Regions from separate parts of the Micromonospora sp. WMMD1102 genome, predicted to be linked through region 3. Evidence: predicted binding sites of a transcription regulator. Region 3 holds the regulator's gene; each other region holds the start of a gene.
The links. Region 3 encodes HrcA, which represses chaperone genes, less so after heat shock. Its sites were predicted from a motif close to GGTTNGCACNCTCNNNNNGAGNGTGCNAACC; they were not measured.
Positions count from the first base shown of each region.

Region 1: O7626_RS38500 (FmdB family zinc ribbon protein) is a predicted target of HrcA. The motif match lies at 2,262-2,292, and genes of this name have one in related genera.
Region 2: groL (chaperonin GroEL) is a predicted target of HrcA. The motif match lies at 2,354-2,384, and genes of this name have one in related genera.

Region 1 covers NZ_JARUBN010000001.1:8,449,877-8,454,936, reverse strand. The annotation lists gene O7626_RS38510 (diguanylate cyclase) at 1-937, opposite strand, end outside; gene O7626_RS38505 (5-formyltetrahydrofolate cyclo-ligase) at 1,519-2,181, shown strand; gene O7626_RS38500 (FmdB family zinc ribbon protein) at 2,317-2,721, shown strand; gene O7626_RS38495 (hypothetical protein) at 2,863-3,555, shown strand; gene O7626_RS38490 (hypothetical protein) at 3,835-4,020, opposite strand; gene O7626_RS38485 (translation initiation factor 2) at 4,113-4,454, shown strand; gene O7626_RS38480 (DUF2231 domain-containing protein) at 4,586-5,060, opposite strand, start outside.
Region 2 covers NZ_JARUBN010000001.1:8,201,488-8,206,547, forward strand. The annotation lists gene O7626_RS37290 (GNAT family N-acetyltransferase) at 17-640, opposite strand; gene O7626_RS37295 (cold-shock protein) at 969-1,172, shown strand; gene O7626_RS37300 (hypothetical protein) at 1,522-2,307, shown strand; gene groL (chaperonin GroEL) at 2,633-4,255, shown strand; gene O7626_RS37310 (DUF664 domain-containing protein) at 4,330-4,839, opposite strand; gene O7626_RS37315 (MerR family transcriptional regulator) at 4,879-5,060, opposite strand, start outside.
Region 3 covers NZ_JARUBN010000001.1:5,704,532-5,709,591, forward strand. The annotation lists gene O7626_RS25540 (glycoside hydrolase family 3 C-terminal domain-containing protein) at 1-98, shown strand, start outside; gene O7626_RS25545 (16S rRNA (uracil(1498)-N(3))-methyltransferase) at 231-974, opposite strand; gene dnaJ (molecular chaperone DnaJ) at 1,021-2,157, opposite strand; gene hrcA (heat-inducible transcriptional repressor HrcA) at 2,223-3,245, opposite strand; gene O7626_RS25560 (DUF4870 domain-containing protein) at 3,611-4,387, shown strand; gene hemW (radical SAM family heme chaperone HemW) at 4,441-5,060, opposite strand, start outside.

The sequences.
Region 1 (5,060 bases), 2.7 Mb from region 3:
GTACCACCCCGGCCCGGGCGCCGGTGGCGGCCATCGCGGCCCGGAGCAGCAGCTGGAGGATCCGGTGCAGGTCGTGCGAGCTGGCCAGGGTGTCGCCGAGCACGCTTAGCTGCTCCCGCAACTGGTGCCGACTGAGCACCAGTGCCCGGAAGTAGGACTCGGCCTCCCGGGTCATCCGGTTGAAGCTGTCGGCGAGCCGGCCGACCTCGTCCGGGGACCGGACCGGGACCCGGGTCGCCAGGTCACCCTCGGCCACCCGGTCGGCGGCCCGGGCCAGTTCGGCCAGCGGCCGGGTGGTGGACCGGGCGAGCCGGCCGGCGGCCAGTACCGCGAACACCCCGGCGAGCAGTACGACGACCGCGAGCGGGCCGTACCGGGTCACCGGCGGGTCGCGGGGTACCGACAGCACCAGCGGCAGCGGTTGCCCGTGCACCGGACCGACCCGGCGGACGTACCGGCCGCCGTTCGCCTGTACGACCTTGTCCCCGGAGATCCGGCGGGCTGCCGCGAGCACGGCCGCCCTCGACCCGGTCGACTCGGTACTCGGCGACTCCCCGCCCTGGGGTCCGGCATCCGAAGCCCCACCGTCAACCGGCCCGGACCCGACCGACGAACCGGCACCCGGCGTGCCTGCCCCGCCCGACGAACCCGTACCCGGCGAGACCGCACCGCCACCCGACGAGACCGTACCCGTACCCGGCGGGACCGTGCCGGTGTCCGGGGAGAGGGCACCGGGCGGACCGCTGCCGGCGGACCCGGGGGCGGCGGCTGCGGAGCTGGGGACCGGGGCGGGGTCCGCCGGCAGCGGCGGGCTGGCGGAGGTCGCGGCCGGCCCGGGTACTTCACGCAGCAGGGTCACCGCGGTTCCGCTGGCGGCGGCGAGCCGGCGGACGAACGCCGCGTCGAGAGCCTGCGCGCACCAGACCTCGCCGATCACCGCCCCGGCACGGTCCCGCAGTTCGACCCGGGCAGCCAGGGCACGCGACGCCGGCCCGACGCCGACCGGGCCAGGGCCGACCGGGCCAGGGCCGACCGGGCCAGGGCCGACCGGGCCAGGGCCGACCGGGCCAGGGCCGACCGGGCCAGGGCAGGACGTCCAGGGCCGGGGCGGTGCCGTCGGAGTGACGAAGTCGACCGCGCCCGCCGGGCCGGTGATCAGCACCGCGTCAGCCAGCGCCCGGTTCACCACCTCGGTGGCGGCGCCGGTCCGGCTGGCCTGGTCGGCGAGTACGGCCAGCGCACCGGCCGTGGCGTGCAACTGTTGACAGAGCGCACCGATCGACGTACGCACGGCGTCGGCGGCGAGGTTGAGCCGGTGCTCGGCCTGGTGGCGGCTCGACGTGGCGACCGTACCGGCGATCGAGAGCGCGCCGAGCAGCACCGGCCCGAGCACGACGACGAGGAAAGCCATGGTCAACCGTCCGCGCAGCGTCACTCATCCCCCCGGAAGCTCGGCATCCGATGCTGCGATGCTGACCCGACCGCATTGGTTAACCGGCCTACCCCCAGGAGTGTTACGTGCCGGATTTTTCGGATGAAGGGGTTGCCCGGGGCAAGAGCGCACTCCGGATCACGATGCTGGCCCGCCGCCGGGCGCTGCCGGCCCCGGCCCGGCTGGCCGCCGCCGAGCGCCTCCGCGCCGAGCTACGCGCCCTCGTCCTGCGGGTACGACCACAGGTGATCACCGGCTACGTGCCGGTCGGCAGCGAGCCGGGTGGGGTCGAACTGCCGGAGACGCTGGCCGCTGCGCTCGGACGGGACGGGCAGCTCCTGCTTCCGGTACTCCGCCCGGACCTCGATCTTGACTGGGCCCCGTACGCCGGGTCGGGTTGCCTGGTCGCGGCCGGTCGAGGGCTGCGGGAGCCCGGCACCGGACGGCTCGGTCCCGAGGCGATCGGCGTTGCCGAGCTGGTCGTCGTACCGGCGGTGGCGGTGGACCGGCACGGCGTCCGGCTCGGCCGGGGCGGCGGCTCGTACGACCGCGCCCTGGCCCGGGTGGCTCCCGACGCCCTCACGCTGGCGCTGTTGCACGACGGCGAGTTGATCGACTCGATCCCGGCGACGGATCACGACCGTCCGGTACGTGCCGTGCTCACCCCTACCGGCGGCCTCCAGTACCTCGGCTCCGATCGAGGGCCGGATCGAGACCGGGATCAAGGTTCGGGTCGAGGCCCGGATTGAGACTGGGATCGGGGCTCGGGGTGTGGCCCAGGCGTCGGCCCGGACACTTCGGCTGGACGAAAACACCTCCGATGCCGCACCATTGGCACTCGGATATGTCGAGTGCCAACAGGCTTGCAAGATCCGGAGGGGAACGTGCCCACCTACCAGTACGCCTGCACCGAGTGCGGCCACCAGCTCGAGGCGGTGCAGTCCTTCACCGACGAGCCGCTGACCGAGTGCCCGGCGTGCGAGGGTCGCCTGCGCAAGCTCTTCAACTCCGTCGGCATCGTGTTCAAGGGCTCCGGCTTCTACCGGACCGACTCCCGCAACGGCTCGGAGGGGGGCGCCGCGGCGGCCAAGTCCGACTCGTCGAAGAGCGACTCCGCGAAGACCGGCTCCGGCGGCGACTCCGGCTCGACCAACGGCAGCACCTCCGGCTCGTCCAGCGCGTCCGGCAGCGGCTCGTCCGCCGGCTCGACCAACGGCACGTCGAGCAGCTCCGGCAGCAAGCCGAAGGCGAGCTCCTCCTCGTCATCCTCCTCGACCAGCACGACCTGACCGGAAAGTTATCCACAGCCCGGTTACTTATCCACAGGGCGTGGATTGTCCGCCACATCCTCGGCGCGAGCTGACCTAACCTGCTGCGCACCGGACGACGCCGACCCGCCGCGTCGCCGGGCCGAGGGAGGTTCGTTCGCCGTGGCACCCGACCGTAAGTCCACCCGTCGCGATGCCACGCTGAGCCCGGCCCGCTGGTCACCTCCCGGCATCGGCTCGGTCCTCCGTTGGCTGCTGGTCGGCACCCTGTCGGCGCTCGCGTTCGGGTTTCTCCTGTTGCGCGCTCCGGCGTCGTCCTGCCCCGCCCCGCAGTCCGGTGCCGCCGCCGACCGGGCGACAGCCACCCCGGACCCGGCCGGGGCGGCCGATGACCAGCCTGCTGCGACCGGGGAGGCCGCCGGGCCGACGCCGTCCGGCGGACCGGCCGGGGGCACGACCTCGGCAAGCCCGCCCGGGGCGGGTCCGTCGCCGGGAGGCGGGCCGGCCGGACGTCCCGGCGCAGCACCGGGCGGCCCGGGACTACCGACCGGCTCGGCGGTGCCGGTGCCGGCGGGGACGGTCGGGGTGCCTATCCGGCTCGCCGAACCGGCCGCGTTGACCGTGGCCCGGCCGGGAGCCCGGGTGGATCTCCTCGCCGCACCCGGCGGGGATCCGGCGGGCCGGGTGCCCAAGCCCACCGTCCTGGCGACCCGGGTGCTCGTGCTCGACGTGTTGGGTCCGGGCCAGACCGACGGCGCCGCCAGTGCGATCTACCTGGCACTACGTCCCGAACAGGCGCACCGGGCGGTCGGGATGCCGGAGTCCACCCGCTTCGCCATCGTCGTTCGCTCGTAGCCGCCGCGCCCGGTCCCCGGTCAACCCACCGACCCGGCACGGCGGGTCGGTCACAGTTTCGGGCGGGACAGCCCTAGTGCGGCCGGGCAGCCCCACTGCGGGCCGAGCACCCCCACTGCCGGCCGAGCCTTCCGCAGGTGGTGTCAGCGGCGTCGGAGCCCCACTGCCGGCCGAGCAGCCCCAGTGCGGGCCGAGCGGCCAACCACCCGGCATGGCGGCTCGGGGCAGTTCGGGCGGGGCTGCCAAGTCCCGCTGCGGCGGTCAGTCCTGCTGAGGCGGTCAGTCCCAGTGCGGCGGGCGCTCGGCCAGCAGCCGCTCGTCGTTGGAGTCCGGGCGCTCGCCCCAGCCCCGGTCGGTGTCGTCCACCGACTGCTCCGGCAGCACCCGCCGGTCGTCGGTCAGCTCCACCGGCTGGCCGCTGTTCCGGCCCGCACCCGGGCTGCGCTGCTCCTCGGTCCCCGACATCGGGCAAGCGTACCCGGCCAGCGCAGGACAGCGTCTGTAGGTGACCGCCGGAGACGGGTCGCGATCGGCTCGGGTTGATAGCGTCGGACAGCGTGACGCAGCAGAGCGGGAACCCCACCGATGACGCCTTCTGGCGTCGGCCCACCGGACCACCCGCCGACACCCCGGGGTCCACCACAGGGTCCACAGCGCCACCACCGGCACGACCGGAGATCCACTACCCCGGCCCGCCGCCCAGCACCACTCCGCCCCCGGGTTGGCGTCCGCCACTGCACGTCCAGCCGGCGCCGCCCCGGCCGCTGCCCGCCCAGGACCACGTCGCGCTGGACGCCGAAGAGGGCAGTGCCCGGACGCTCACCTACGGCATCGGCATGCTCGGCGGCGCGGTGGTGCTGATACTTCTGTGCCTACTCTGCTCCCGAGCGCTCTTCTGAGCCGTCGCGGGCGGCGATGCGGGCGCGGCCGGCCCTCGTGAACCCGGCGAGCGCGTCGGCGACGATCCGGCAGCCGTCCAGCATCGCGTCGCCGCCGGGCGGGCAGGACCACAGGCGCCGGGCGGGCAGGACTACAGGACCCCCTGCCAGACCGCCTGGGCGCCGGTGTCGCCGGTGAGGTAGACGTACCAGACGTTGATCGCGGCGAGCACCACCACGACGACGGCGAGCAGCGGTCCGAGCCAGCCCGGCAGGGTGCGGGCGCGGGGTCGGGTCAGGGCAACCAGCACGAGCGTGACCACGCCGAGGGCGAGGCTCCACCACAGGGTCAGCTCGCCGTAGCCCTGGTGCTCCACCACCTTCTCCAGGATCTCCGGGCCGTAACCTTTGGCGATCAACACCTCCTGGAACTCCTCGCCGGACTGCACCGCGAGGAAGGCCGCGACCGGGGCCGCCACGGCCAGCAGCGCCGCCGCCCAGTCGAGCCGGCTGCGGAACCTGGCCAGTACGGCGTACCCGGTGGAGACCAGTGCGAGCAGCGGCACGAAGACGACGGCCGCGTGCACCAGCAACGCGTGTGCGGGGAGACCCATGACTTCCCTGAAC
Region 2 (5,060 bases), 2.5 Mb from region 3:
CACCGGGCGGGCGGGGTCAGGCGCTCCGGCGCATCTGTAGTTCGCGGAGTGCGGGCACGGTCGGGTGGGCCACCCGCACCCCGGTGTCGACGAAGCCCAGCCGCTGGTAGGCGCGGACCGCCCGGTCGTTGCCGACCACCACCTCCAGCAGCAACTCCGGCCGCCCGGCCGCCCTGGACCAGTCGGCCACCGCCTCGACCAGGGCGGCCAGCAGGCCGGTGCCCCGCCAGGCCGGGGTGAGGTAGACGGCGAAGACCACTGTGACGCCCGGCTGGCCCGGCGCCGCCTGCCCGCCCGCGTGCCCGACGACCCGGCCGCCGGCCTCGGCGACGAACGCCGCCGTCCGGGACCCGACCGACATCCCGGCGATCCGGGCGGCGAATTCGGCGTGCGGCCGGGCCGCCGCGTCGGCGAGCGTCTCCAGGAAGGCCAGTGGCGAGTCCGCGAGCATCTCCAGCCGGATCGCCCGGATCCGGGCGGCGTCGGTGGGGCGTACCCGACGGACCGGTGGCGGCGCGACTGCCGGCCGGAGACCGGATTCGGTCGTACCGCCGGGTCGGGTCGGGCCGGTCGTGCCGGGCGGGTCGGCGGAGTGGTCCGACTCCGGTGCGGCGGTGGTCTGCGGGATGGGAGCCGGCACGTCCGTCATGGTCGCACGCCGTACGGGGCCCGGTTTCGGCGGGTGACGGAGCAGCTGCCCGTCCGGTCCGGGCCGGTTGAGCTGGGCAGCGACGGTCGCCAATGGGTGAGAGCCGGGAAATTGACCGTCCGGTTCTCGGCCTGGTGACCGTTTTGGACTAGTGCGCTGCGACCCGACCTTGGTGTACGGTGCGGGTTCGGCCGCTCGATTCGTTGGATCCGTTCAATTCATGATCGAATTTGGGGAAAACGACTCGACGGCCCCGGCAGGTATAGGGCGTCGCCGGAGCTCGGGCAGCTCCGACGCGACCGAAGTAAGGAAGTGCACCGTGGCGCAGGGCACCGTGAAGTGGTTCAACAGCGAAAAGGGCTACGGCTTCATCGCGGTCGATGGCGGGCAGGACGTCTTCGTCCACTTCTCCGCGATCCAGATGGACGGCTACAAGGCGCTTGACGACGGTCAGCGCGTCGAGTTCGAGATCGCCCAGGGCCAGAAGGGTCCGCAGGCGGAGCAGGTCCGGCTCATCGCCTGACCGTCGGCGCCTCTCCTGGCTCGCCACGGGATCGGCTTTTCTGTGTCGGTCTGATCGGTTCCCGTCGGCGGCCGCGGGAAGCTCCGAGGTCGCGGAAGCTCTTTTCCTGGTCGGGCGTACGGATGCTCGGGCGGCAGGATCGGTGCCGCGTTGATTCCCTTCGTCTCTGCCCAGAGGAGAGCCTGTGGTCGAGCCGCCCCCTACCGGCAATTCAGGACACTTCACGGGTGAGCCCGGCTATCCGGGCGGGGCTGGCTTTTCGGGCTGGACTGGCTATCCGGATCCGGGCGATCCCCTCGTTCCGCCGCCCGGCGCCGGACTCGGTGTCTGGTGGGAACGGTGCTGGTCGGTGGCGCGGCGGGGTGGGCGACCGCTGCTGTGGATCGTCCTGCTCACCGAGGTGCTGCCGACCGCGGCCGTCGGCCTGGCCATGTTGCCCCTGCAACCGCGGCCGCCGGCCGTCTCGCCCAGCGGCGAGCCCCTGCCGGGGGAGTTGCAGGGCTTCTGGGGCGACCTGCTGCTGCTCGTCGGGATCGTGCTGGCCGTCGGTCTCGTCGCCGGCCTGGTGCAGTGCCTGGGCTGGGCGGCGGGGACCTGGGTGATCACCCGGCAGGCGACCGGGCAGGAGGTGGCGCTCGGGGCCGCCCTGCGGTACGGGCTGCGCCGCGCGCCGGGTCTCTTCGGCTGGAGCCTGCTGGCGGGCCTGCTGGTCCTCGCCGGCCTCTGCGCGTGCTTCCTGCCCGGTGTGTACCTCGCCTTCGCGACGAGCCTCGTCGGCCCGATCTACCTCTTCGAGCGGCGCAATCCGATCGGGCGGACGTTCCAGCTGGCGCACGCCCGGTTCGGCATGGTGCTCGGCCGGGTCGCGGCGGTGGCCGCCGTGGTGCTCGGTGGCGGCCTGGTGCTGGCGGTGCTGGAGAGCATCGTGACGCTCGGCCCCGCCGCCGCGACCCCGGGGGAGATGTTCGCGCCGCCCGCCGTCTCCGCCGTCTCCGTGGTGAGCACGCTCGTCAGTTCCGTGCTCGGCGCACCGCTCCAGCTGGCGCTGCTTGTCGGGATCCTGGTCACCTACACCGAGCAGCGAGGTCACGAGGCCCCGGTGAACAGCGCCCGACTTGCCGCCGAACTCTCCTGAGGGTCGGTGAGCGGCTTGCACTCGGCATGGGAGAGTGCTAAACAGGTGTTGGCACTCGCATAGCGTGAGTGCCAGGTCGGGGCGGTAGGGCCACGGTCGCGGGCCCGCACAGCGGGTGCGCGGCACATGGCCGGTCGTCGCGGGCTGTCCGGCCCGGCCGGCGGACGTCACTGTCGCACAGCGCGACGGAGTCGAGGGGCACCAATGGGTGCCGACGGCCCCGTCCGCCAGTGCCGTAGTGACGTCCGAAGGTGCGTAATCAGGCGGCAGGTTCGGGGCCGACAAAGGCTCCGGCGGCCGTGAGTGTCCAGGAGGACAACGCCGTATGGCCAAGATGATCGCGTTCGACGAGGAGGCGCGCCGCGGCCTTGAGCGGGGCATGAACACCCTCGCCGACGCCGTTAAGGTGACGCTGGGCCCGAAGGGCCGCAACGTCGTGCTCGAGAAGAAGTGGGGCGCCCCCACCATCACCAACGATGGTGTGAGCATCGCCAAGGAGATCGAGCTCGAGGACCCGTACGAGAAGATCGGTGCGGAGCTGGTCAAGGAGGTCGCCAAGAAGACCGACGACGTGGCCGGAGACGGCACGACGACGGCGACCGTCCTCGCCCAGGCGCTGGTCCGGGAGGGCCTGCGCAACGTCGCGGCGGGCGCCAACCCGATGGCCCTGAAGCGGGGCATCGAGGCCGCCGTCGCGAACGTCTCGGAGGAGCTGAGCAAGCTCGCCAAGGACGTCGAGACCAAGGAGCAGATCGCCTCCACCGCCTCCATCTCCGCTGGTGACACCAGCGTCGGCGAGATCATCGCCGAGGCGATGGACAAGGTCGGCAAGGAAGGCGTCATCACCGTCGAGGAGAGCAACACCTTCGGGCTCGAGCTTGAGCTGACCGAGGGCATGCGCTTCGACAAGGGCTACATCTCGGGGTACTTCATGACCGACCCCGACCGGATGGAGGCCGTGCTCGACGACCCGTACATCCTGATCGTCAACAGCAAGATCTCGACGGTCAAGGACCTGCTGCCGATCCTCGAGAAGGTCATGCAGTCGGGCAAGCCGCTGGCCATCATCGCCGAGGACGTCGAGGGCGAGGCCCTGGCGACCCTGGTGGTCAACAAGGTCCGGGGCACCTTCAAGTCGGTCGCCGTCAAGGCGCCGGGCTTCGGTGACCGCCGCAAGGCGATGCTCGGCGACATCGCCATCCTGACCGGCGGGCAGCCGATCAGCGAGGAGGTCGGCCTCAAGCTGGACGCCGTCGGCCTCGACATGCTGGGCCGGGCCCGCAAGGTCGTGGTGACCAAGGACGAGACCACCATCGTCGACGGTGCCGGCGACGCCGACCAGATCAACGGGCGGGTCAACCAGATCCGCGCCGAGATCGAGAAGAGCGACTCCGACTACGACCGCGAGAAGCTGCAGGAGCGCCTGGCCAAGCTGGCCGGCGGTGTTGCGGTGATCAAGGTCGGCGCGGCCACCGAGGTCGAGCTGAAGGAGCGCAAGCACCGCATCGAGGACGCGGTGCGCAACGCGAAGGCCGCCGTCGAGGAGGGCATCGTCCCCGGTGGTGGTGTCGCGCTGGTCCAGGCCGGCAAGACCGCCTTCGACAAGCTGGACCTGGCCGGCGACGAGGCGACCGGCGCGCAGATCGTCAAGATCGCGCTGGACGCCCCGCTGCGGCAGATCGCCGTCAACGCCGGCCTCGAGGGCGGCGTCGTGGTGGAGAAGGTCCGCAACCTGGACGCCGGGCACGGCCTCAATGCGGCCAACGGTGAGTACGTCGACCTGCTCCAGGCCGGCATCATCGACCCGGCCAAGGTGACCCGTTCGGCGCTGCAGAACGCGTCGTCGATCGCGGCCCTGTTCCTCACCACCGAGGCTGTGGTGGCGGACAAGCCGGAGAAGACCCCGGCCGCCCCGGCTGCGCCGGGCGGCGGGGACATGGACTTCTGAGTCCAGAACTCCACGTCGAAGGGGCGGCCCGCGTCAGCGGTCCGCCCCTTCCTCGCGTACCCGGCGTGCCCGGGCTACTCGCCGGTCGGACCGCCGGCCAGCTCCGTGACCACGTCGAGGTGTCCGAGATGACGGGCGTACTCCTGGACGAGGTGGAACAGCACGCGTTCCAGCGAGGCGGGGTCCGCACCGTCCCATCTCGGGCCGGGCGCACCCACCGTGCCGAGCTGGTTCGCCGTGACCACGGCCGAGGTGTGCGCTCCCTGGGCCCGGAGCGCGCCGACCAGGCCGTCGAGGGTCTCCTCGGGTGCGACGTACCACCGGTCCTCGCGCCGGTCTCCCCACGGGTCCCCGACATCCCTCCCCTGGAAGCCCCACTCGATCCAGCGCAACTCGACGTAACGCAGATGCTTGAGCAGCTCGAGCGGGGTCCAACCCGACGGAAGCCGGCTGTGCCGCAGCTCGTCGTCGGGTAGCGCGGTGACCTTCGACAGCACCGTCTCCCGGAAGTAGTCGAGGTAGCGCAGGAAGACCTCGGTCCGCCCCGATGCCGGAACGGTCGGTGCGGGAAACGGAATCGTCATCCCGACATTGTCCGCCAGGGCCCGCTGCCGCTCCGGGCGCTACCCGGAGCCGGCGTTCCGGGCGTTGATGGCTTCGACGCGTTGCAGGACGTCGATCTGCGCCGGATTGTAAAGCTCGACGATCCCCCTGAGGAAGACCTCCCAGTTGTGTGGCCCACGCCCCGCCGCGCCCTCGTCGCTGAGCTTCCGAAGATTCGGATGCTTCTGCTGCTCGCGGTACA
Region 3 (5,060 bases):
CGGACGGCTGGCGGACCCGCACCGGCCGGTACCGGGTCGAGGCGGCGCACAGCCTCGGCGACCTGCGCCGGAGCGCCACCGTCGACCTCGATTCCTGACAGATCCACGCCACCAGCGGCCGAGCCGGTCGCCAGCAACCGGGCCAGGTCACCGACAACCGAACCGGGTCACCAGCGGCCGAGCCGAGGCAGAGCCTCGTCACCAGCCGTCGAGCCAAGGCAGAAGCCTCGTCACCAGCGGCCGAGCCGGGCCGAGAGTACGGCCAGTGCGGCGACTCCGGCGGTGGAGGTACGCAGCACCTCGGGGCCGAGCCGGACCGGTACGGCACCGGCCGAGGCGAGCGCCGCCAGCTCGGTCGGCGACACCCCGCCCTCGGGGCCGACCACCAGCACGATGTCGCCGGTCGACGGCAGTTCGGCGGAGCCGAGCCGGTCCACCGCCTCCTCGTGCAGCACGAAACCGGCCGTCGCGGCGGCGATCCGCCGGGCCAGCGCCCGGGTCGACTCGTCCGGCGCCTGCGCCGATCCGGCGACGGCCGGCAGCCAGGGCCGGCGGGCCTGCTTGGCCGCCTCGCGGGCGGTCGCCACCCAGCGGTCCCGGGCCCGGACGCCCCGGTCGCCGCGCCACTGCACCACCGAGCGTTCGGCCGCCCAGGGCACGATCTCGTCCACCCCGACCTCGGTCATCGCCTGCACGGCGAGTTCGGCCCGGTCTCCCTTGGCGATGCCCTGCACCACCACCAGGCGCGGGTCGGGCGGCTCGGCGTAGCGGCGGGCGGTGACCCTGCCGGTCAGGGTGCCCCGGCCGACGGCGGTGACCACGGCGGTGACGGTGCCGCCGCGCCCGTCGGCGAGCAGCAGCTCCTCGCCGGTACGCAGCCGCTGCACCGTCACGGCGTGGTGCCCCTCCGGCCCGTCGAGGGTGACGGAGTCGCCCGGCGGCAGCGACTCGACCAGGAACAGCGGCGCACTCACGGCGAGCAGGTTAACCGGTCACCGGCCCGGGGTGGCACGGCGCGGGTCAGCCGTGGCCGTTGAAGGCGTCCCGCATCCGGGAGAAGAAGCCGCCCTGCTTGGTCAGCTCGGCAACCTCCTCGCCCCGGGTCTTGGCGAACTCGCGCAGCATCCGCTCCTGGTCGGCGTCGAGCTTGGTCGGGGTACGCACGTCGAGGTGCACGTAGAGGTCGCCCCGGCCGGCACCGCGCAGGTGCGGCACGCCCCGGGCCCGCAGCCGCAGCGTCGAGCCCGGCTGGGTGCCCGGCTTGACGTCGACCGGTTCCTCGCTGTCCAGCGTCTTGATGGTCAGCCGGGTGCCGAGCGCGGCGGCGGTCATCGGCACCGTGACCCGGCAGTGCAGGTCGTCGCCCTTGCGGGAGTAGACGTCGTGCGGCCGCTCGTGGATCTCCACGTAGAGGTCGCCGGCCGTACCGCCGCCGGGGCCGACCTCGCCCTGCTGGGCCAGCCGGATCCGCATGCCGTCCTCGACCCCGGCCGGGATCTTGACGGTCAGCGAGCGGCGGGTGCGCACCCGGCCGTCACCGGCGCAGGTCGGGCAGGGGTGCGGGATGACCGTGCCGTACCCCTGGCAGACGGTGCACGGCCGGGACGAGACGACCTGGCCGAGGAAGGTGCGCTGCACCGACTGCACCTCGCCGCGCCCGCCGCACGCCTCGCAGGTGGCCAGGTGGGTGCCGGGTGCCGTGCCTGCGCCGGTGCAGGTGGTGCAGAGCACGGCCGTGTCCACCGTGATCGGCGCCTCCACCCCGAACGCGGTCTCCGGCAGGTCGAGTTCGAGCCGCAGGATCGCGTCGGCACCGGGCCGGGTGCGCGGACGCGGGCCCCGGGAGCCGCCGGCCGCCCCGAAGAAGGCGTCCATGATGTCCTGGAAGCCGACGAAGGGGCCGCCCGCACCGCCGGGACCGGCACCGGGTCCGCCACCGGGGGCCAGCGGGTCACCGCCGAGGTCGACGATCTGCCGCTTCTGGTCGTCCGAGAGGACCTCGTACGCGGCGTTGATGTCCTTGAACTTCTCGTGTGCCTCCGGATCCGGATTCACGTCCGGGTGGTACTGCCGCGCCAACCTGCGGTAGGCGCGCTTGATGTCGTCGTCGGAGGCGTCCCGGCTGACGCCGAGAATCCCGTAGTAGTCCTTGGCCACTGCGTTCCGTGTCCTCATGTCTGTCTCGCGTACCGTCCGCCGGTCGTCAGGGTGAGCTGTGGTGGTCAGTTCTGCGCCAGCACGTCGCCGACGTAGCGTGCCACGGCCCGCACCGTGGCGATGGTGCCCGGATAGTCCATCCGGGTGGGCCCCAACACGCCGAGTCCGCCGACGATGGTCGCACCCGGACCGTATCCGGTGCTGACCACCGAGGTGCCCCGGAGGTTGTCGATCTCGTTCTCGTCGCCGATCCGCACCTGGAGGGTGTTCGGCTCCACCTCGCCGATCAGCTTGAGCAGGATGACCTCCTCCTCGAGGGCCTCGAGGATCGGTCGCAGCGAGCCCTGGAAGTCGAGCAGCCCGCCCCGGGTCAGGTTCGCGGTGCCGGCCAGGGCGAGCCGCTCCTCGTGCCGCTCGACAAGGGTTTCCAGCAGCACCGTGGCGAGCGTGGTCATCGCCGGGCGGAGCCCGGGGACGACCTCGTCGACGAGTGCCTGGACCAGCGGCGGGGTGTCGGCGAGCTTCTTGCCGGCGAGCTGCTCGTTGATCAGCCGGCGTAGGTCGGTCACGTCGTCGGCGGTGATCGGCGCCGGCAGCTCGACCAGCCGCTGCTCGACCCGGCCGGTGTCGGCGATCATGACCAGCATCAGCCGGGTGGTGGAGATCGGCACCAGTTCCAGGTGCCGGACGGCGGAGCGGGCCAGGCTCGGGTACTGCACCACGGCCACCTGCCGGGTGAGCTGGGCGAGCAGCCGGACCGTACGGTGCACCACGTCGTCGAGGTCCACCGCGCCGACCAGGAACCGCTCGATCGCCCGGCGCTCGGCCGGGGTCAGCGGCTTGACCCGGGAGAGCCGGTCCACGAAGAGCCGGTAGCCACGGTCGGTGGGAACCCGACCGGCACTTGTGTGCGGCTGCCGGATGTAGCCCTCCTCCTCCAGCACGGCCATGTCGTTGCGGACGGTGGCCGGGGAGACCCCGAGCTGGTGACGCTCGACAAGTGCCTTGCTGCCGACCGGTTCCTGGGTGGCGACGTAGTCCTCCACGATCGCGCGCAGCACGTCGAGCTTGCGGTCGTCGAGACCCATCCTCACCTCCCTGCGACGTCCGGCCCCGGCTGGGCGAAACGACCGGGGCGACCACGACGGTCGGGCCAGGCTTGCCTGGCACTCGACTGTAGCGAGTGCCAGTCTACGACCAAGGCGTACCCCGCGCGATGATCATTTGGAAGGGCTATCCGAAGCTGGACAACAGGCTTGCCAGCACACCCTACCCCGGTGCGCCTGGCGGGCACCGCCGGTCATCGTCCGGGTTCGATCGCCGGACGGCGCGAGTCCGATCGGCTGGACGGGTGCGGGTTCGATCCTCCGGACGGGTGCGGGTTCGACCGCGGGTGCGGGTTCGACCGGGGGGGCGGCTGGCGTCGGTTGAGCGCTGGTCCTACCGTGACCCCATGACTGAACCGCCCCGCCCTCCCGGAGAATACGGCGGTCCGCCGCAGGACCCGACCACCCCGATGAACCCGGGCCAGTACCCGCCGCCGGGCGAGGGGTATCCCCCGCCCGCCGCACCGCAGTACGGTGCGCCCGGCACGCCCCCGCCGACCTCGGGCGGCGGCACCTATCCGACGTCCGGTGGCGGCACCTACCCGACCTCAGGCGGCGGGACGTACCCGACCTCCGGTGGCGGCTACCCGCCCCAGGGCGGGAGCTACCCACCCCCCGGTGGCGGCTACCCGCCGCCCGGTGGCCAGCCGCCCGGTTACCCGCCGTCCGGTGGCCAGCCGCCCGGCGGATACCCCGGCGCCGGCTACCCGCCGCAGGGCGGCTACCCGCCGCAGGGCGGCTACCCGCCGCAGGGCGGCTACCCCGGCAACCCCTACGGCGCACCGGCACCGCACGGCTATGCCAACAGCGACGAGAAGACCTGGGCCCTGATCGCGCACTTCGGCGGCATCGTGGTCGGCTTCATCGCCTCGCTCGTGGCGCTGCTCGCCAAGGGCAACGAGTCGCCGACCGTGCGCGCGCACGCGGTCGAGGCGCTCAACTTCCAGATCACCTGGGGCATCATCTCGATCGTCTCGCTCGTCGTCGGGACCTGCACCGTGGTGCTCTTCTTCCTGCCGCTGATCGCCTGGGTGGTGGTGCTGATCTTCTCGATCATCGCCGGCATGAAGGCCAACGAGGGCGTGCTGTACCGCTACCCGATGACCATTCGCATGATCAAGTAATTCCCGAGCCACGACGATGGCCCGTGCCGCACCCGGCGCGGGCCATCGGGCTGTCAGGGCAGCAGGTCGCGGACGACGGCGTCGGCCAGCAGTCGCCCGCGCAGGGTGAGTACCGCCCGCCCCGCGTCGTACGCCGCGCCGTCCAGCAGCCCGTTCTCCCGGGCCCGGGTCGCACCCGCCCGCCCCGGCTCGTCCAGGACGGCCAGCGGCAGTCCGGTGGCGAGCCGCACCCGCAGCAGCACCTCCTCGGTGTGCCGCTCCCCGGCCGAGAGCAGCTCCCGGCCCTCCCCCGGGGACTGCCCCGCACCGAGTCGGGCCGCGTAGCTCGACGGGTGCTTGACGTTCCACCAGCGGACCCCGCCGACGTGGCTGTGCGCGCCCGGCCCGAGTCCCCACCAGTCGCCGCCGGTCCAGTAGAGCAGGTTGTGCCGGCAGGCCGCGGCCGGCGTACGGGCCCAGTTGGAGACCTCGTACCAGGAGAAACCGGCCCCGGACAGCTCCGCCTCGGCGGCCAGGTAGCGGTCCGCCGCCACGTCGTCGTCCGGGTACACCAGCTCCCCCCGCCCGATCCGGGCGGCCAGTCGGGTGCCGTCCTCCACGATCAGGGCGTACGCGCTGACGTGGTCCACCCCGGCGGCCAGCACCGCGTCGAGCGAGGCCGCGAAGTCCTCCG